DNA from 4 places in the Vibrio cortegadensis genome. Region 1 is predicted to be linked to each of the others. Evidence: predicted binding sites of a transcription regulator. Region 1 holds the regulator's gene; each other region holds the start of a gene.
The links. Region 1 encodes PurR, which represses purine synthesis genes. Its sites were predicted from a motif close to TNANGNAAACGTTTNCNTNA; they were not measured.
Positions count from the first base shown of each region.

Region 2: glpX (class II fructose-bisphosphatase) is a predicted target of PurR. The motif match lies at 3,587-3,606, and genes of this name have one in related genera.
Region 3: purE (5-(carboxyamino)imidazole ribonucleotide mutase) is a predicted target of PurR. The motif match lies at 2,274-2,293, and genes of this name have one in related genera.
Region 4: purL (phosphoribosylformylglycinamidine synthase) is a predicted target of PurR. The motif match lies at 2,790-2,809, and genes of this name have one in related genera.

Region 1 is NZ_AP025472.1:1,961,514-1,966,527, forward strand. It holds gene elyC (envelope biogenesis factor ElyC) at 1-408, shown strand, start outside; gene torR (two-component system response regulator TorR) at 535-1,248, opposite strand; gene torD (molecular chaperone TorD) at 1,485-2,132, shown strand; gene purR (HTH-type transcriptional repressor PurR) at 2,524-3,528, shown strand; cyclic di-GMP riboswitch class I at 3,685-3,766, shown strand; gene OCV39_RS09265 (TfoX/Sxy family DNA transformation protein) at 3,880-4,470, shown strand; gene OCV39_RS09270 (TVP38/TMEM64 family protein) at 4,640-5,014, shown strand, end outside.
Region 2 is NZ_AP025472.1:226,015-231,028, forward strand. It holds gene OCV39_RS01015 (5-carboxymethyl-2-hydroxymuconate Delta-isomerase) at 239-586, shown strand; gene OCV39_RS01020 (DUF805 domain-containing protein) at 665-1,099, shown strand; gene OCV39_RS01025 (DUF3135 domain-containing protein) at 1,174-1,527, opposite strand; gene OCV39_RS01030 (helix-turn-helix transcriptional regulator) at 1,638-2,258, opposite strand; gene glpX (class II fructose-bisphosphatase) at 2,517-3,524, opposite strand; gene zapB (cell division protein ZapB) at 3,854-4,096, shown strand; gene rraA (ribonuclease E activity regulator RraA) at 4,232-4,774, opposite strand; gene OCV39_RS01050 (1,4-dihydroxy-2-naphthoate polyprenyltransferase) at 4,852-5,014, opposite strand, start outside.
Region 3 is NZ_AP025472.1:3,063,368-3,068,381, forward strand. It holds gene aroE (shikimate dehydrogenase) at 1-592, opposite strand, end outside; gene hemF (oxygen-dependent coproporphyrinogen oxidase) at 675-1,592, opposite strand; gene OCV39_RS14255 (L-threonylcarbamoyladenylate synthase) at 1,601-2,158, opposite strand; gene purE (5-(carboxyamino)imidazole ribonucleotide mutase) at 2,364-2,849, shown strand; gene OCV39_RS14265 (5-(carboxyamino)imidazole ribonucleotide synthase) at 2,854-3,984, shown strand; gene OCV39_RS14270 (DNA topoisomerase family protein) at 4,070-4,642, opposite strand; gene OCV39_RS14275 (DUF494 family protein) at 4,664-5,014, opposite strand, start outside.
Region 4 is NZ_AP025472.1:693,624-698,637, forward strand. It holds gene tadA (tRNA adenosine(34) deaminase TadA) at 1-551, shown strand, start outside; gene OCV39_RS03265 (hypothetical protein) at 667-801, opposite strand; gene mltF (membrane-bound lytic murein transglycosylase MltF) at 1,053-2,642, opposite strand; gene purL (phosphoribosylformylglycinamidine synthase) at 2,984-5,014, shown strand, end outside.

The sequences.
Region 1 (5,014 bases):
TCTGAATTTAGTAATGCCCGGATGATGGCAAAAGTCGCGCTGGCATTAGGTGTCGCTAAACCCGATATCATTCTGTTAGAAACAGCAAAAGATACGTGGGAAGAAGCAAGACAAGCGGCGGCTTTTGTTCGGGTGAAGAAAATGGTTTTAGTGACGTCTGCAAGCCATATGAAGCGTGCCTTGTATGAATTTAATCAAGCAGGTATCACCCCTTTTCCAGCTCCAACTAATTACCTTGCTTATGACAACATTAACCAACCTTGGGAAAAATACGCCCCTAAAGCCAAATACTTGGAACAAACAGAGCGCTATTGGCATGAAACGATGGGACAACTTTGGCAAAAAGCTCGAGATTTGATTGACGGGGACTATAAAGAGATGGAACCGAAACCCGTTCAATCACTCTAGAGGCGATAAACCTTACATTAATCTTCTAAACGCTATGCTAGCGTCCCTTTCCAAAATAGACCTCAACAAAAAAGCCGAAGGGAATACCTTCGGCTCTTTTATATCAATCTGTTACTGTGAGTAATATCAGTCGCCAGCGAACATATAACCTTCACCGTGAACCGTTACAAAAATTTGCGGGTTCTTAGGATCAAATTCCATTTTGGCACGCATTCGACGAATAAGAACATCAATAGTTCGATCGTTTGGAGCATCAACCCGATGGCTAATCATATTCAGGATACGCTCACGGCTCAATACTTGGTTAGGGTATGAGGACAGCGCAACTAACAGTTCGTATTCTGCTTTCGTCAGTTTTACAGGCTCGCCATTTTTGCTTAATGCGCGACGTTGTATGTCAAACGTCCATTCACCAAAACGAACTAAGTTTTCATTTTCGCACTCAGCCACCGCCACGCTAGATGCGTTACGCGCTGCCGAAATTCGCCATAATAAATTTTTAACTCGAACTAAAAGCTCTCTAAGTTCAAAGGGTTTAGTCACGTAATCATCAGCCCCCATTTCAAGGCCTACAATTTTATCGATGCTATCCGTGCGTCCAGTAACTAAAATAATGCCTATATCCGATTGGCTGCGTAATTCACGAGTTAGCATTAAGCCATCTTCTCCAGGTAGATTGATATCTAACATAATCAAATCTACAAGATTGCTCTGTAGTACTTCTCTCATTTGAGCGCCATTTTCTGCTTCGCTTACGGCATACCCTTCATTCTGGAAGTAACCAACAAGTTTACTACGGGTTACTACATCGTCTTCAACGACCAATACGTGATAGCTCATCTACACCCTTTTCTTTTAGTTATTTCGTCTATGCTTACTATTCTATTCATAAATAGTAATATTTCTAGCAATAGATGGTTTAAAATCAGGAAAGATCATTTTTTCTTGATTCAAGACAAGCATAGCTCACGCGTTAATATTTAGTCATATTCAGTCACTTTTCTTATTTAATGTAGTTACTGTTATTCATTTTTATTGGTTAGACTATAGTGAGAATAATACTCGGAGCAATAACGATGATCGAAACAAAAGCATTCAATGAAAAGCGTGCAGAGATTTACTGGTGGCTATCTAGCCTTTTCGCAAAAGAGTTAACTCAACAAGAGTTAGACAGCTATAACTCTCAAGAGATTCGCACTTTTCTGACTGGCTTAGGTGAAAACGAAACACTTAAACCTTCAATAGACAAGTTAGTTGACGCCCTTAATCGCTTACAAAACCGTGAAGACGCTCAATTAGAGCTTTCCGCTGACTATTGTGATCTATTTTTAAAATCAGATAAGAACGCCGCTCTTCCATACGCTTCTATGTACATTGGAAAGCAAGGTTTATTGAATGATGTTCCGGCTCAAGAGATGGCAGCATTAATGTCAAAGCACGGCATTGCAGTGAGTGAATCATTGAATGAACCAGCAGACCACATTGCCATTGAACTCGACTTTTTAGGTAATTTAATTATTCGTTCAAATGAGCTTGAGCAAGAGAAACACCTTGATGATGCATTAATTGAGCAAGAATCTTTCATTCAAACTCATATCCTTTCTTGGATCCCACAGTTTAGTGCTAAATGCGATCAATATGATGAGTTTGGTTTTTATGCAAGCGTAGCTCAAGTATTAGTCGCCTTCTGCCAATTAGATTGCCAATACCTAACAGGCGAATAACCTCTCAAATTTATAATTCCCATCGGTAATTCGTGGTTATTTATCACATTTTAAACTATCAAGTGAGACTAGGTTCACTTCACTTGGTAGTTTTGTATTGACCCTCTTATAATTAAATGTGACAACACCCACTAAACTGGTCCAATATCCATTGCCAGTGAAGCGTTTGCGGTCTAAAATTGTGACCGCAAACGATAAAATATGATTACAAATGCAAACCGCTGATATAAGGCGGTTTTTGTGTTTCTTAATACCTTGCTATCTCTCGATGATTCACGATGTGAAGTAACGTGAATCGGCAATTGCTATTAAGAGATAGTATTTACGCTACTTGGTTGACTATTATATGAGTTAACCACTGTATTAAGTAGCACCTCGACAGGATAACACCATGGCTACAATAAAAGATGTCGCACGCTTAGCAGGCGTATCCACAACTACCGTTTCTCACGTCATCAACAAAACTCGATTTGTTGCTGAAACGACTCAAGAAAAGGTAATGAAAGCGGTAGACGAATTAAACTATGCTCCAAGTGCCGTTGCGAGAAGTTTAAAATGTAATACCACACGCACCATTGGTATGCTCGTGACTCAATCTACCAATTTATTCTTTTCAGAAGTAATTGATGGCGTTGAGAGTTACTGTTATCGACAGGGCTACACGCTGATTCTTTGTAATACTGGTGGAATTTACGAAAAGCAGCGTGATTATATCCGCATGCTTGCCGAAAAGCGTGTTGATGGCATGTTAGTCATGTGTTCAGATTTAACTGAAGAGCTAAAAGAGATGTTAGATCGTCACTCTGATATCCCTAAAGTGATCATGGACTGGGGCCCTGAAAGTTCGCAAGCCGATAAGATCATCGATAATTCTGAAGAAGGCGCTTACCTTGCGACTAAGTACTTGCTTGATAACGGTCATACCGATATTGCATGCTTAAGTGGTCATTTCGATAAGGTTGCATGTAAAGAGCGAATTTTAGGCTATCGACGAGCTCTCAAGGGTGCCGATATTGATGTGAATGAAGATTGGATCATCGAAGGCAATTTTGAATGTGATACTGCAGTACTTGCTGCTGATAAAATTGTGAATATGGAAAATCGCCCAACGGCTGTCTTCTGTTTCAATGACACAATGGCTTTAGGATTGATGAGCCGCTTGCAGCAGAAAGGGATTAGAATCCCTGACGACATCTCTGTTATTGGTTACGACAACATTGAATTAGCAGAATATTTCTCTCCACCACTAACTACAGTCCACCAACCAAAAAGACGTGTTGGTAAAACTGCATTTGAGATTTTATTGGAACGAATCAAAGACAAAGAGCACGATAAACGCATCTTTGAAATGCACCCTGAAATCGTAGTTCGGGATACGGTAAAAAAACTTATTTAATTAAAATACTCAAATGAATGCGTATTAATCAGTGCGCATTCACAACACCTAAACTGCAACTCAACCCACATCAAGCTCATGAATTATTGGACCAATGTCTCATTTTAAAACCTAAAATGTGATACCTATTCAATATTTTCCTATATGCTATGAGTGTCACGCACAGGGCAAACTATTTGAAAAAATAGGACGCAAAGCCTCCGGCCTAAACCATTTGGTAGGTAGCGGGGTTACCGATGGCAAGTATGCAAACAAAGTTTAACGTTTCGTTGACAGTACATTTGCATCACTTAGCTATTATCTCGGACCTGAAATTTGGTGGCGTAATCCTTTACACCGAGACTATACAGCATGGATAAACCAGTATTAAAAGACTCTATGAAGTTATTTGAGCAACTTGGCGCTATCAAGTCCCGCTCAATGTTTGGTGGATTTGGTATTTTTGCCAATGACACAATGTTCGCACTAGTAGTTAATGATCAACTACATATTCGTGCTGATAAAGATTCAACTAAGCAATTCCAAGAACAAGGTTATCAGCCATACATTTACAAAAAGCGTGGTTTCCCCGTTGTTACTAAGTATTTTGCTTTGCCTGAAAATTGCTGGGATACACCTGAGCAAATCTTAAAAACTGCAGTTGCTTCATTAGAATTCGCACAGCAAGAAAAAAGCCAGCAATCATCGGCTAAGCCAAATCGATTAAAAGATTTACCTAATCTTAGACTTGCTACCGAGCGCATGCTTAAAAAAGCGGGTATCGCAACAGTTGAAGAATTGCACAGCAAAGGCTCTCTAACCGCTTTCCAAGCAATTAGACAAACTCACTCATCATCTGTCAGCGTTGAGCTGTTATGGGCTCTTGAGGGCGCAATAAATGGCACTCATTGGTCAGTCGTTCCGCAAGAAAGGCGAAATGAGTTAATCAGCGACCTAAACTAGTCGACACATCAAAAAAACCGCCGCGTTTCTGCTGCGGTTTTTTTATATTCTTTGATTTATATGAAATATTTCTCCTCGCTTCCCTGTCTTATCTTTGTAAGTCGATAAAACATTTGTCATATTGTTTCCATAAACTTGTTCCCATAAACGTTTGCAAGGAGCTTCTTCCATGAGTAAAAAACTAATCATTGGTATCCTTTTAGTCGCTGTTGTTCTTTTTTTAGGCGTTAACTTTGGTCAATACCTAACCCTTGAAAACGCAAAAGCCCAACAAGCCGTACTCAACGAATATATCCAAAACAACTTCGTCGTTGCTGGCCTAATTTACTTCCTTGCTTACGTATTGATCACCGCGTTTTCAATTCCGGGAGCCGCTGTCGTCACACTTTTAGGCGCTGCTCTTTTTGGATTCTGGTTTAGCCTGTTCTTGGTCTCTTTTGCTAGCACAATTGGAGCAACGTTAGCGTTTTTGAGCAGTCGCTTCCTATTAAGAGATTGGGTGCAAAGTAAGTTTGGAGACAAACTAGAGGCGATTAATAATGGT
Region 2 (5,014 bases), 1.4 Mb from region 1:
TTTAGATCATGACTGTAGTCATGTCTTTCTTGGATCGAGAGAAATGTTCTTAATCTTGACATCGAAGTGCAGGATAGAAGCGAGGTAGGAGTATTTCATTTAGTCAGTGATCCGACATACAGATTAATCCTTATCTTCTCGGTTTTTTCAGTGTTAATTGCTATTAATGGCATCTCAAATACGATCCATGATGGTCATCGAGTTTTTCATGACCTTAAATCGATATAAGGAAGATAAAATGCCTAACCTAGTAATGGAGTACTCCAATTCGGTAGACGATCGAGTGAATGTTCAGGGGTTGCTGGAAGATTTACACAACGTGGCGCTGCATTGTGGTTTGTTTGATGTTGGCTCTGTGAAATCTCGAGCTCTGCGTTGCCATAATTGGTTGATAGGTGATGAAGGTGATAGTGTCGATTTTATTCATGTGAATTTTGAGCTATTGGTTGGCCGTACTGAAGAGCAAAAGCGGGAGCTCTCTCGCCAGCTCATTGAAGTGCTTCAAGGGCAAGCCAGTCATGTGCGCAGCTTAACAGTGAATATGCGCGATATGGATACCGCCTGCTTTCAGAAAATCATTAACTAGTACTCTCCTTGTCGTTAGGTAGTTATGGAATAGTGGTGGGATACTGGCGGTTTAATTTTTTAATATTTAGGTAGAAAGATGTCGATTAAAGAGTTGTTACTTTCATTTCAAGGGCGGATAGGGCGAAAAGTTTTTTGGATCTGGAACCTTATCTATTACGCGGCTATTTTTGGTTTTGCGATCGGTATAAATATTCTATTCCCGGTATACGCTTATTTGTTGTTGCCTGTTTTCTTATTGATCTTAATGGTTCCGGATTTAGCGATCACCGCAAAACGTTGGCACGACAGAGATAAATCTAATCGCTGGTTACTTCTTAACGTGCCTCTTATTGTCGGGCGTTTAATGACACCTATGGCGGGGGCAGCATCCGCAGCGGCAACGCCTTCCGCTCCTGAACTGATGGCGACGCTGGTGGCGTTCGTATGTGGAATCTGGATCCTTGTTGAATGCGGATTTATGAAAGGCACCACCGGAGACAATCAATACGGTCGCGACCCGCTTCAGCAATAGGCAGAAAGTAAGGGACCGTTAAAAAGATAAATAGAAAGTTAGAATAAAAGGAGAAAGAGGTGTGGGCCTCTTTCTCATTTTTCTTTTAGAGTAAAAGGAATAATATCCGCAGAATGTGTAGGCGCTACGTTTGCATCATCGTCAAGGACATACTCACCCCCTAGTACACCTTGAAATTTTACAACCTGTACCGATAACTCTTTCATTAACGTGATATTGATGTGATTGGGGTTCTTACAGTGGCTAACCACCAGATCGATATGGCTTTGCTGAGCGCGTAATCGATGCTGCATCACATCCGATGCTGACTGAATCATCTCTTCACACATCTCATGTTTGAGCTGCTTAAAAGCTTGAGGGTTATTTTTAGCCAAAGCGACTAAATCATCAAATGGTGGCAAGGTTTGGTTGGTTAGAGGAAATCCCATATCACTCTCCTACGCGCTATTGATAGTTGACACACTATCAAAGCATAAGAGAGTTTTGTGGTTAATTCTTGCTCGATTTATAGCATTCTTAAATTTGAGACATTTATTCTCTACGGTAAATTTTGGATCTGATAGGTGCAGCGTCGCTCACCTTGAGTGATATGTTCTGAACGTTGAACCGTGTACGCCTTACCAAGTAGTTGTTGGAAAACATTTAATTCAGATTGGCATAGGTTAGGGCAGCGAGTTGCTGCTTTACAGATCGGGCAGTGATTCTCTATCAGTAAGAAACCGTGCTCATTTTTGATCAGCTCAGCCATATAGCCCTCTTGTTCACGAAGTTTGGTCAGCGCTTCAAGTTTCTCTTCTAGGCTATTACAGTCGGCCAACGCTTGTTGGTATTGAGCCAGCGTTTGGCTTTCGCGCTTGGCCGCGACTTGAGCTAAGCCTTCTGGGCCAAATAAACTTTCTACCGCATCAATCATCTGCACGGTGAGTTCACTGTGACGATCGGCAAATTGCGCATGACCTTTTTTCGTCAAAGACCAATGACGGGTCGGTCGTCCGACTTTCACTTTGACGTCATGAAAGGCCAAAATACCATCGTCTTCAAGACCTTGGAGGTGTTGACGAGCCCCCATTGTGGTCATGTTAAGATCGTCAGCCAGTTGCTTTGCGGTGACGGCTCCATCCCGTTTGATGCTGTGTAATATCCTATCGATGGTCTTCATTGTGTCCCTGCCTTATGATTCATCTTCATTATGAAGTATGAGCTTAATAAAGCAAATAACTTACTATCCAGAAATTATGGACTACAGCAGACGGAGTGTGAATTGCCATCAGATCAAAAACGCAGCCGGAAGTGGCTGCGTTTGATGTAGACATTCGTTTGTATAGCGCCAAGTTTAAAAGCTTAAAAGCTTAAAAGCATAGAAGCATAGAAGCATAGAAGCTTAAAAGCTCAAGGCTGAAAACATAACGTTAGAAACCTACAGGATAAAGTCGCGAACTTCAGCGTCTTTACGCTCTAAGTAGTGAATCGACTTGATGCGACGAATGGTGCGACAGCGACCGCGGATCAGCAGTGTTTCTGTTGTCGCGATATTGCCTTTGCGTGTGATGCCCTCAAGTAGATCGCCTTTGGTGATCCCTGTAGCGGCGAAAACCACATTGTCACTGCGTGCCATATCATCCATTTTCAGTACGATATTAGCTTCAACGCCCATCTCTTTACAGCGAGACAATTCTAGCTCACCGTGAGTGCGGTTTTCAGGTGTATCCCCTTTCACATCATGACGCGCCAACAATCGGCCATGCATGTCGCCATCTAGAGCTCGAATAACCGCCGCAGAAACTACGCCTTCAGGAGCGCCGCCGATGCAGTACATCACATCCACTTCGCTGTCTGGCATGCAGGTTAAAATAGACGCCGCTACATCGCCATCAGGCACGGCAAACACTCGAACGCCCATTGCTTGCATTTGGGTGATCACTTCATCATGGCGAGGTTTTGCAAGGGTGGTGACCACTAAAGTATCAAGGGTTTTCCCTAATGCTTTTGCGATGTTTATTAGGTTCTCTTCCAAAGAAAGATGCAAATCGATCACCCCTTTTGCACCAGGGCCGACAACCAATTTCTCCATGTACATATCAGGGGCTTTTAGGAAGCTGCCTTTTTCGCCAGCCGCTAGAACTGCTAATGCGTTCGATTGTCCCATCGCGGTCATGCGAGTACCTTCAATTGGGTCTACCGCAATATCCACTGCATCGCCACCGACACCGACTTGCTCACCAATAAAGAGCATTGGAGCATCATCGATTTCACCTTCACCGATAACAATCTCACCGCTGATTTCAGTTTTGTTCAATAGGCTACGCATCACTTCTACTGCGGCACCATCTGCGGCGTTTTTATCGCCACGGCCAAGCCATTTATAACCAGCGAGTGCTGCACCTTCGGTTACACGAGAGAATGCCATTGCCAAATCGCGTTTCATGTTGACTCCAAATAAATGAAAGAGAGATAAATAGGAAATTTTGGCAAGATTTTACCATATCAGAAAGGTAACGTTTGCCTTTTTCCATCGCTTTAGTGCTTGCTGGTTTTAAAGTTCGCCTGCAATGTAGATTTTTATGGGTAACGGATACGCGATTTGGCTCACTTGAGGTGAGAAAAGTTAGGCTTATGTCAATTTGCGTTGTTTTTTTGAGCGAATGGTAAAAAATATCGAATATAGGGAGTGTCTATCTGCGCTGTGCTGAGTAGAATGAAGCAATATTAGTGAAGTAACCTTCGCCCAATCCAATAAATCATAGGAAGGCCCATATGTCTTTTGAAGTACTAGAACAACTGGAAGCTAAAATCCAAACTGCTGTTGACACAATTGCACTACTGCAAATGGAAGTTGAAGAGCTTAAAGAAGAGAAACAGCAACTAGCAACTGAAGCGACTGAGCTAAAAGCAAACCGTGAAGAGCTAGAGCAAAAAGCTCAACAGATGGAACAAGAACATTCAGCTTGGCAAGATCGCATTCGCAATCTTCTAGGCAAAATGGATGACGTAGAATAAGCGATTAGCTTTGCCTTGGTAAAAGGGCGAATACGTTACTAAAGAATACGAAAACGCCTGCTGAATGTTCAGCAGGCGTTTTTATTTGTGTTATCTATCAGTCATTCGCTAACGCACGTGAGAGGTGACGCCAATTTAGTCGTTAGATTCAAGCTCATCTTCGTCATCAAGCTCGTCTTCTTCATCTAATTCGAATTCAATATCTAACGGCTCTTGGGAAAGGATGATGCCTGTATTATCAGCGTAGAGGTAATCTTCAGGTAAGAAGGTCACACTGCCAAAGTTCACGGGTACATCAATTTCACCAATGTCTTTTTGAGTCGCGCCGACAGGGATAGAGGCAAGTGCTTGGATGCCGATGCTCATGTCTTCAAGTTCATCCACTTCACGAACGCAGCCGTAGACCACAATGCCTTCCCATTCGTTCTCTTCAGCAAGAGTGGCAATGTCGGCATCAATGAGCGCTTTACGCAAAGAGCCCCCGCCATCGACCAGTAAAATACGACCTTCGCCGTTCTCTTCTAAGACAGAGCGGATCAGCCCATTATCTTCGAAGCATTTTACTGTGGTGAGTTGACCAGCAAAAGAGGCGCTACCACCAAAGTTGCTGAACATTGGCTCTACGACATCGACCTGATCTAAGTAGACATCACACAGGGCAGAGGTGTTGTATTCCATAGCGTACCTTCTCTTTTAAATTATCAATCTGATTTGAGTATATCGGGCGCTGAAGCCAATGCAATGACAAGGCTCAATTAACTCACTAGAGTTTGAGCTATCACGACTCCTGCAAATAATAGATTGGTAATGAGCGAGCATTTTACGATAACCGGCATCATCGGCGCGATTTGAGCGGGTTTATCGGCGGCCCAAACGGCTTTACTGTGCTTGATTACCATGATTAAGCTTAGTAGGAAT
Region 3 (5,014 bases), 1.1 Mb from region 1:
CATCAAGGCTTGCCGAGGTTGAGTTGATGATGATATCAAATGGAGCATTTATCGATTCCATACTTTTAGCACGAATAGAACCGTAAGCTTCAAATATACCCGCCAGCTCTTGAGCTTTAGAAAAAGTTCGGTTGGTTACTGTAATATGAGCCGGGTTATGATCCAGCAATGGCTTAATCACACCGCGTGCCGCACCACCAGCCCCAATCAATAAGATTCGAGCGCCTTCCAACCTAACTTGATTTTGAAGGAGATCTTGAACCAGGCCTTCACCATCGGTGTTATCACCAATAACATCACCATCGTCGAGCTTTTTTAAAGTGTTCACCGCACCTGCAAGTTTAGCGCGCTCCGTTAAGCGATCGGCAAACTGGTACGCATCTTCTTTAAACGGCACGGTAATATTGCAACCTTTACCTCCATGCTCAAAAAATGCCATCGCTGCATCTTTAAAACCATCAGCAGGTGCTAAGCAGGTGCTATAAGTTAAGTTCTGATTGGTTTGCCTTGCAAAAAGAGTATGAATGAAAGGTGATTTGCTATGTCCAATAGGGTTACCAAACACAACGTACTGATCGGTTTGTTGGGCCATATCCTTGCCTGCTTATATAGTTAAAAAAAGAGCCATCTAAGATGACCCTACCACTTCACACTATGCTAGCCAAGTATCACTGTTACCATTCTCTCGGTTTCAAATAGTTCAGGTAAAGATCGGCTTCTGGAGAGCCATCTTCTGGGTTATAGCTATATTCCCAACGAGCTAATGGTGGCATAGACATGAGTATGGATTCTGTTCTACCACCGCTTTGTAACCCAAATAAGGTGCCTCTATCATAAACAAGATTAAATTCCACATAACGTCCACGACGATAAAGTTGGAAATGACGCTCTCGCTCACTGTATTCCGTATTTTGTCGACGTTTTACGATTGGTAAATACGCATGGGTATAATTTTCACCAACCGCTCGCATATAAGCAAAAGAAGATTCAAAACCCCACTCATTCAAATCATCAAAGAAAAGGCCACCAACCCCACGCGTTTCATCTCTATGTGGTAAGAAAAAGTATTTATCACACCACTCTTTATGCAGCTGATAAACATCCGCTCCAAAAGGCGCACAGATCTCTTTCGCGGTATTGTGCCAGTGTTGGCAATCTTCTTCGAAAGGATAAAAAGGCGTTAGGTCAAAACCGCCACCGAACCACCAAATAGGCGCTTCGCCCTCTTTTTCTGCAATAAAAAATCGAACATTGGCATGAGAGGTGGGTACATAAGGGTTCTTAGGATGCATCACAAGGGATACTCCCATCGCCTCAAATTTTCGCCCTGCCAATTCAGGACGGTGCGCTGTCGCAGATCCTGGCATTTCGTGACCAAAAACATGAGAAAAGTTTACGCCACCTTGTTCGAAAACCGCACCATCTTTCATAACACGACTACGACCACCTCCACCAAGCTTCTCATCTGGCGTTCGTTGCCATGCATCTTCTACGAATAATGCTTTGCCATCAGCCTGCTCTAATTGTTGACAAATACTATCTTGAAGGGCCAACAGAAACTGTTTTACGGCTTGTTTATCTATCGCTGACATTAAGCTGATTATCCTTGTCTTAATATACGTGACGTTTTCGCGTCTCGAATTTCACTAGGCTTCTCTCGTCCACCCGTTTCTCCATGCAACACCGCAACTAACTTATCACCTAATTGCTCTTCTACTTCTTGAGTCGTCATACATGGAGGGTGACCCGTTAAATTTGCACTTGTTGAGGTAAGCGGCTTACCAAAGGCATGACACATTTTTTGAACCAAAGGATGGTCGGTCACACGTACAGCAATAGAATCAAACTGCCCACAGAGTGATGAAGATACTTTATCGCTGGTCGGCATTATCCAAGTGACAGGTCCAGGCCATGTCGATTTCACTTCCTTAAGTTGTGCTGCCGTTAACTGGCTTTCATCAATATAAGGTAAAAGCTGGCTATAATTCGCAGCAATCAAGATCAACCCTTTTTCAACCGGGCGTTGCTTTAACGCTAACAATTTATCTATCGCTTCATTATTGTCAGGATCGCACCCAACGCCAAATACCCCTTCAGTTGGGTAAGCAATAACTTCACCTTGCTTTAATGCCAGTAGCGCCTGCTCAAAATTATCCATGACCATCCCTTTAACTTTCTTTTTATTCTTCGATTTAATTAAGTAAGTGTACAAATTATCTCTGTTCATACCTAAAGCTATTTAATAGCAAAATGTATCTAAGTTTAAATCACACTGACGCAAACGTTTTCCTTGGGCGATTTTACCCGTATAATGCGCGAAAAATATCCGCACACCTAATTTTATAGCACTGAAGGAGTTTGAGATGAAAGTCGGGATTATTATGGGTTCTAAATCAGATTGGCCAACCATGAAACTGGCCGCAGAAATGCTTGATCAATTTGGCATCGCATACGAGACAAAAGTGGTTTCAGCTCACCGAACTCCTCAGCTTCTCGCTGAATATGCTTCAAGTGCCAAAGATCGCGGTATAAAAGTGATCATCGCTGGAGCTGGCGGCGCAGCGCACCTTCCTGGTATGGCAGCCGCTTTTACTAGCCTTCCTGTATTAGGCGTTCCTGTTCAATCTCGTGCTCTTAAAGGCATGGACTCACTACTTTCTATTGTTCAAATGCCAAAAGGTATTGCAGTCGGCACTCTCGCGATTGGCGAAGCTGGCGCGGCAAATGCAGGATTACTTGCCGCACAAATTCTAGGCACCAGTGATGAGAGTGTAATGGAAAAAGTGGAAGCGTTCCGTCAACAACAAACAGAAACTATTTTAGATAACCCAAACCCAGCTGAGGACTAATGACATGCATGTTCTTGTGCTAGGCGCAGGCCAATTAGCTCGAATGATGTCGCTCGCGGGCGCACCACTCAACATTCAAATATCAGCTTTTGATGTCGGAAGCAGTAATATCGTTCATCCACTCACTCAAGCGGTGATTGGTAATGGGTTAGAAAACGCGATTGAGCAAGCAGACGTGATCACTGCCGAGTTCGAACATATCCCCCATCAAATACTTGAGGTCTGTGAACGCAGTGGTAAGTTTTTACCATCAACAGAAGCAATCAAAGCAGGTGGTGACCGCCTTCTTGAAAAAGCACTGTTAGACGAAGCAAACGTGAAAAATGCTAAGTACTATGTGATTAACTCTCGCGAAGACTTTGACACTGCAATTACCCACGTTGGCTTACCGATGGTATTGAAAAGCACACTTGGCGGCTACGACGGCAAAGGCCAGTGGCGCTTAAAGACATTAGACAATGTTGACGCGATCTGGGCAGAAATGGCTGAGTGCATTGCCGCGACCAACAACCAAGCAATTGTTGCTGAAGAGTTTGTTCCGTTCGACCGTGAAGTATCGCTTGTTGGTGCTCGTGGCGCTAATGGCGAGATTCAAGTGTACCCACTGGCTGAAAATGTTCACACCGACGGCGTGTTGAGTTTATCGACAGCGATTGATGACATTGAATTGCAAGAGCAAGCGAGAGTAATGTTCACAGCTGTTGCTGAGCGTTTAGATTACGTTGGCGTGCTGGCACTTGAGTTCTTTGATGTTCAAGGTTCGCTGCTTGTTAATGAGATCGCACCACGTGTGCATAACTCAGGCCACTGGACGCAACAAGGTGCTGAGGTTTGCCAATTTGAAAATCATCTACGAGCAGTTTGCGGCCTGCCACTAGGTGGAACCGAATGCATTCGCCCAACAGCAATGGTCAACATTTTAGGTGAAGACTCACTCCCACAAAGCGTGTTAGCAATGCCAGGTTGTCATGTTCATTGGTACGGTAAAGAAAAACGCGCAGGAAGAAAAATGGGGCACATCAATGTATGTGCAAATTCGCGGAAAGATCTCCAACAAGCACTGCTTGAACTTGCGAATGAGCTTAACGAAAAGGCTTATCCTTCGTTGAAAAGCGCTGCGTTAAAAATACAGTAATATATACAACCGATAAGATCACAAAATGGCGCTATATGCGCCATTTTGTCTTTGATATGCAGCCTCTAATAACCCTTCAACATATTTACTCGTTAGATTGAGTATGCTGACATTTTCGGCTAGAGCATTGATACTTAGTTCCACTCGCCAATTTTTTCTCAACCAACAATGTAAAACCACACTCTTCACAGCGACCTTTGACTGGAGGGTGGTTCACTGCAAATTTGCATTTAGGGTAATTGTCGCAAGCAAAGAACGTTTTCCCAAAACGAGATTTACGCTCGACAAGGTGTCCTCTGCCACACTCTGGACAACCATGTAGTGGCTTATCTTTTGTTGGTTGCTCCGGTTTATCGAGGGACTCAATATGGTGACACTCAGGATAACTGCTGCATCCGATAAACATCCCATAACGGCCCTGCCTTAATACCAACTCATTGGCACACTTAGGGCAAGCTACTCCAAGTTCTTTTACGATATGACCATCATTTTGATGTAATGGGCGAACATAGCTACAGCTCGGATACTGCGAGCAACCTAAAAACGGGCCATGTTTTCCGTGACGGAGTTGCAGTTCACTGCCGCATTCTGGACATGGTTCATGCTCCAACGCGTGTTCGTGAGCGGAAAATAACTGCTGATCGATTTTACTGCTCATGGCATCTCTTGTTGGTTAGTACTAGTGAAGAATACCTTGCTCTTTACTGTATAAGAGCTCTTCCATTTGGGTATATGCATTTTCATTACCCGGTACATTAAACAGCACCATTAAAATAATCCATTTCAGATCATCAAGTTCAAAATCATCCGTTTCTAACCCCATAACTCGATCAATGACCATTTCTCGAATTTCGGTTGTGAGTACACCTACCTGTTCTAAAAACAGTAGAAAACCACGACACTCCATATCAATTCGCGCTACTTCCGATTTAGTATAGATACGTATTGACGTTGCTGAACCTGTGGATATTGCCGAATGATTATCGCTCTCTTGAAGCGCCGCTAGTTCTTCTAGCCAATGTAATGCTTT
Region 4 (5,014 bases), 1.3 Mb from region 1:
TGGCGACTTTGAACCAAGACCATCCCTCCCAACCTGAATCACCGAATCATTTTACTGATCAAGATGAGAAGTTTATGCGTCGGGCCATTGAGCTCGCCTCAGTAGCCGAGGGGGAAGGGGAAGTACCTGTTGGAGCTGTGTTAGTGAAAGATGGCGTTATTATATCTGAAGGATGGAATCGTTCGATTGGTTGCCATGATGCGACCGCGCATGCTGAAGTTCAGACATTACGCCAAGCGGGAAAGACGTTAGAAAACTATCGCCTACTCGATACGACGTTGTACGTCACATTAGAACCTTGTCCAATGTGTGCTGGAGCGTTATTGCATAGCCGAGTTAAGCGGGTTGTATTTGGTGCTCCCGATCTTAAATCAGGTGCGGCAGGAACCGTATTAAATTTATTCGAAAGTCAGGCTTCGTATCATTACGCGGAAATAGAGTCGGGGCTATTAGAAGATCAGTGCCGTGAGCAATTACAAGCTTTCTTTAAAAGACGCAGAAAAGAGATTAAAGAGCAAAGGAAGGCAAAAAAAGCATTAGATGGTCAATGATGACTTGATGGATATTTGCAAACATCTCCCTGGGTCGATGTTTGCGATAGATATGATTCTTTGTTGATAGTTGTTTGAGGATGAATAGTTGATTGAATTTTTTATTAATTAAATATTATTCTACGAGCAGTTGTACAAATGCTCGGTTCCGCCAGATAATTTTCTTTTTATTATTCGACATCATGCGTTTACGGCGATTCGCTGATACGGTTTTATTAAGGCGCTGAGATAGCTTTCTTTTTGCTAGCATTGACGGCCTCCTAGTAATTGACTTAAACATATAAGCCTGACGTAAATAAATCCCTAATGTTCTGCGTTAGGGGACTTTTTGATGTTTCAATATATCGTTTTGCCACTATGTTATAGAAGCAAATTGTTACCGTTATATGAAGCTTGCCTAGTGATGTGACTCACATTTCTATGTATGAGTTGCAAAAGGGGAGTTTCAGCGTGCAATAAACATCCAATTTTTGCACGCTGAAGTGATGTTGCTTAGCTTGCCTATTTCTCTGTGGCAGCGGTTTCTGGTGACTCTTCATCTGCTGAGTGGAGCGTCGAGATAGCCGCTGAACTCTCCGCGTCAAGCCTATCTGTTTCCTGTACTACAGGGCCGGGAATGACGACAAGATCATCGATGTTATTTTCTTGATCGATGATCTGTTGTTTGTCGATGTGACCAATAATACTTTGGTAATATCGGCGAATATTTTCGACATAGTTTCTCGCTTCATCACCACGCGCATATCCGTATCGAGTTGTACTGAAGTATTTTTGCTGCCTTAATAGCGGCAAACTATCTTTTACATCCGCCCAAGCATTAGGGTCACCACCTTGTCTTTTCGTTAGCCTTCGAGCGTCCATCATATGCCCATAACCGACATTATAGGAAGCAAGAGCGAACCAAATTTTCTCATGATCGGCGATAGAGTCGGGCACTCGGTCTACAATTCTACGAAGGTATTCAACGCCACCACGTACCGATTCTTCAGGATCAAGTCGATTTGTCACACCGACACTTTTCGCTGTTGGCAGGGTGAGCATCATCATGCCGCGTACACCTGTTGGTGACTTAGCTTTCGGGTTCCAGTGAGATTCTTGATACGAGAGTGCCGCAATTAATCGCCAATCAAATTCAAGTGAATATTGTTGAAACAGAGGCGACCATTTTGGAAGTTTGGCATCTAAGGCACGAATAAAGGCGCGAGTGTCGACGTAGTCAAATGAACCTATGTGGCCAAGGTATTTCTCTTCCAAACTCGCCAGTTCGCCAGACTGTTTTAAATTGCCGAAAAACTCGATTAAAAGAGCATAAAGGCTTTCATCATCTGAGCGGCGCATATACCAAGAGATCGGTTGGTCTTCAGTTAACTCAAATGCAAGTGCAAGATCGGGATACAATCGTTGCGATAGTGAAAGCTCAACTGAGTCTGCCATCGTGAATGGAATGCTACCTTCAGACACTTGTTTAAGTAGATCATTTACATCGGCATTGGTGTCAACGGTATACTCAAGATCTGGTTGTTTAGCTTTAATGTCAGCTAAGGTTTGTACAAAGTGTGAATCTTTAACAATCACTAATGAAGGCGTTGATTCAGGAGACGTAGTGTCGCCATCTTCTAGTATTTGTTGTTTAAGTTTTACCTGTTTATTGACTAACTGTTTGAGATTTCTTGGTCGCCATTGACCTTTTTTGTATACCATCTGTTGGCTAACATAATAGTATGCAGGGCCTGCTCTAAATTGACTTAAACGTTCAGGTGATTGACTTAAACCTGCGGCAATCATATCTATCTCACCACTTTTTAATGCAGGGAATAGGTTTGAAATTCGGTAAGCCGGCTTCATCTCTAGCTGTACACCTAATTGATCGGCAAATACGCGAGCAAGTTCGTAATCAAGTCCGGTAGGACCATCGGGGCCAATGTAGTAAGACAATTGATTGTTGAGAGTTCCAACGCGTAAAACCCCACGCTCGCGAATCTTTTCTAATTCACTTTTAGGGTCTGAGTCTATTTGGCAGCCTGCAATTCCGACAGTGATCAGTATTAGAGAGAGCAAGCGCATTGGTAAGCTAATCATTAACTTTGGCATTAAATTTTCGTTCTCGTACTTTAACTTATGCCTTTATATCAAAGGGGCGCGATTAGGGATAGTTTGATTCATGCTGGATTAAGTAATAAGTGTCAAACTGAGGAATAAAGCATCAATACGAGATAAAAAAGGCGATGACGTAAAAAATAACGCAAACGGTTGCTTTTTGTGTTACTTCACAAAAAGAAATGCTTTATAATGCGCTCGCATTGAAGAGGTGGAATCGGCATAGGTTTGGCAACCTTCGGGAATAGCTTCGAAGAAAACAGTTAGGTTGTTCCTATAACCCACTGAATTTATTCCAATACTACCTTAATCAACTGCATAAGAGACCTAAGCACATGAGAATTTTGCGTGGCTCCCCAGCTCTATCTGAGTTTCGTGTTAATAAGCTTTTAGAGCTTTGTCGTGAATTAAGCTTACCTGTAACGGGTATTTACGCTGAGTTTGCCCACTTTGCTGATCTAACGGCAGACCTAGGTGAGTCTGAAGTTGAGAAGCTAGAAAAGCTACTGACTTACGGCCCTGCGCTTTCTTGTAAAGGCAATGGCGAAGAGCATCAACCTGAAGGTTTATTGCTGCTTGCAACGCCACGTCCAGGCACTATCTCGCCTTGGTCTTCAAAATCAACTGATATCGCACACAACTGTGGACTGGTTAAAGTGTCACGTCTAGAGCGCGGTACCGCTTTCTACATTGAAACCTCCGCTGAACTTTCTGAGCTTCAACTTGTTGAGCTGAAAGCAATTCTGCACGATCGTATGATGGAAGTGGTTTTCACTGACTTCGAATCGGCAGCGGCACTATTTACAGTAGCTGAGCCTGCTCCTTATGCGGAAGTTGACCTTTTAACAGGCGGACGTAATGCGCTTGAAAAAGCAAACGTTACCTTAGGTCTTGCGCTTGCAGAAGATGAAATTGATTACCTTCTTGAAAGCTTCACTGAAAAGCTAGGTCGTAACCCGACTGACATCGAGCTAATGATGTTTGCGCAAGCGAACTCAGAGCACTGTCGTCACAAGATCTTTAACGCTGATTGGACTATCGATGGCGTTAAGCAAGAGAAATCATTGTTCAAGATGATTAAGAACACCTTTGAAACGACACCAGAACACGTTCTGTCTGCTTATAAAGATAACGCAGCGGTAATGACAGGTTCTGAAGTCGGTCGTTTTTTCCCAGATCCAGAAACTCGTCAGTACAACTATCACCAAGAGAAAACGCACATCTTGATGAAAGTTGAAACGCATAACCACCCAACGGCAATCTCTCCATGGCCGGGCGCATCAACAGGTTCAGGCGGCGAAATCCGTGATGAAGGCGCGACTGGTATTGGTGGTAAGCCAAAAGCGGGTCTGGTTGCTTTCTCAGTATCTAACCTTAAGATCCCGAACTTCGTTCAACCTTGGGAAACTGACTTTGGTAAGCCGAGCCGTATCGTTACTGCTCTGGATATCATGCTTGAAGGCCCTCTTGGTGGCGCAGCATTCAACAACGAATTTGGTCGTCCAAACCTACTAGGTTACTTCCGTACTTACGAAGAGAAAGTAAACTCTCACGCAGGTGAAGAAGTGCGTGGGTACCATAAACCAATCATGCTTGCTGGTGGTCTAGGCAACATTCGTGATGATCATGTTCAGAAGAAAGAGATCCCAGTAGGTGCAAGCCTAATCGTTCTTGGCGGTCCTGCGATGAACATCGGCCTTGGCGGCGGTGCTGCATCTTCAATGGATTCGGGTTCTTCTTCTGAGGACCTAGATTTTGCTTCTGTACAACGTGAAAATCCAGAGATGGAACGTCGTTGTCAGGAAGTTATCGACCGTTGTTGGCAGCTTGGTGATGCGAACCCAATCGCATTCATCCATGATGTGGGCGCGGGCGGTATATCGAATGCACTTCCTGAGCTAGTAGACGATGGTGAGCGTGGCGGTATCTTCAATCTACGTGACGTACCAAACGATGAGCCGGGTATGAGCCCACTTGAGATCTGGTGTAATGAATCTCAAGAGCGTTACGTAATGGCCGTTGCTGATAAAGACATGGCAACGTTCGACGCGATTTGTAAGCGTGAGCGTGCACCGTACGCAGTGGTTGGTAAAGCAACAGAAGAACGTGATCTTAAATTAGAAGATTCTCACTTTGACAACACGCCAATCGACATGCCAATGGACATCCTATTAGGTAAAACACCTAAGATGCACCGTGACGCGAAGACGCTAAAAGCAAACAATCCTGCGATTGACCGTTCTGGTATCGAACTAAACGAAGCGGTTGACCGTATTCTTCGCCTACCAACAGTGGCTGAGAAAACATTCCTTATCACTATCGGTGACCGCTCAGTAACGGGTCTTGTGGCTCGTGATCAAATGGTT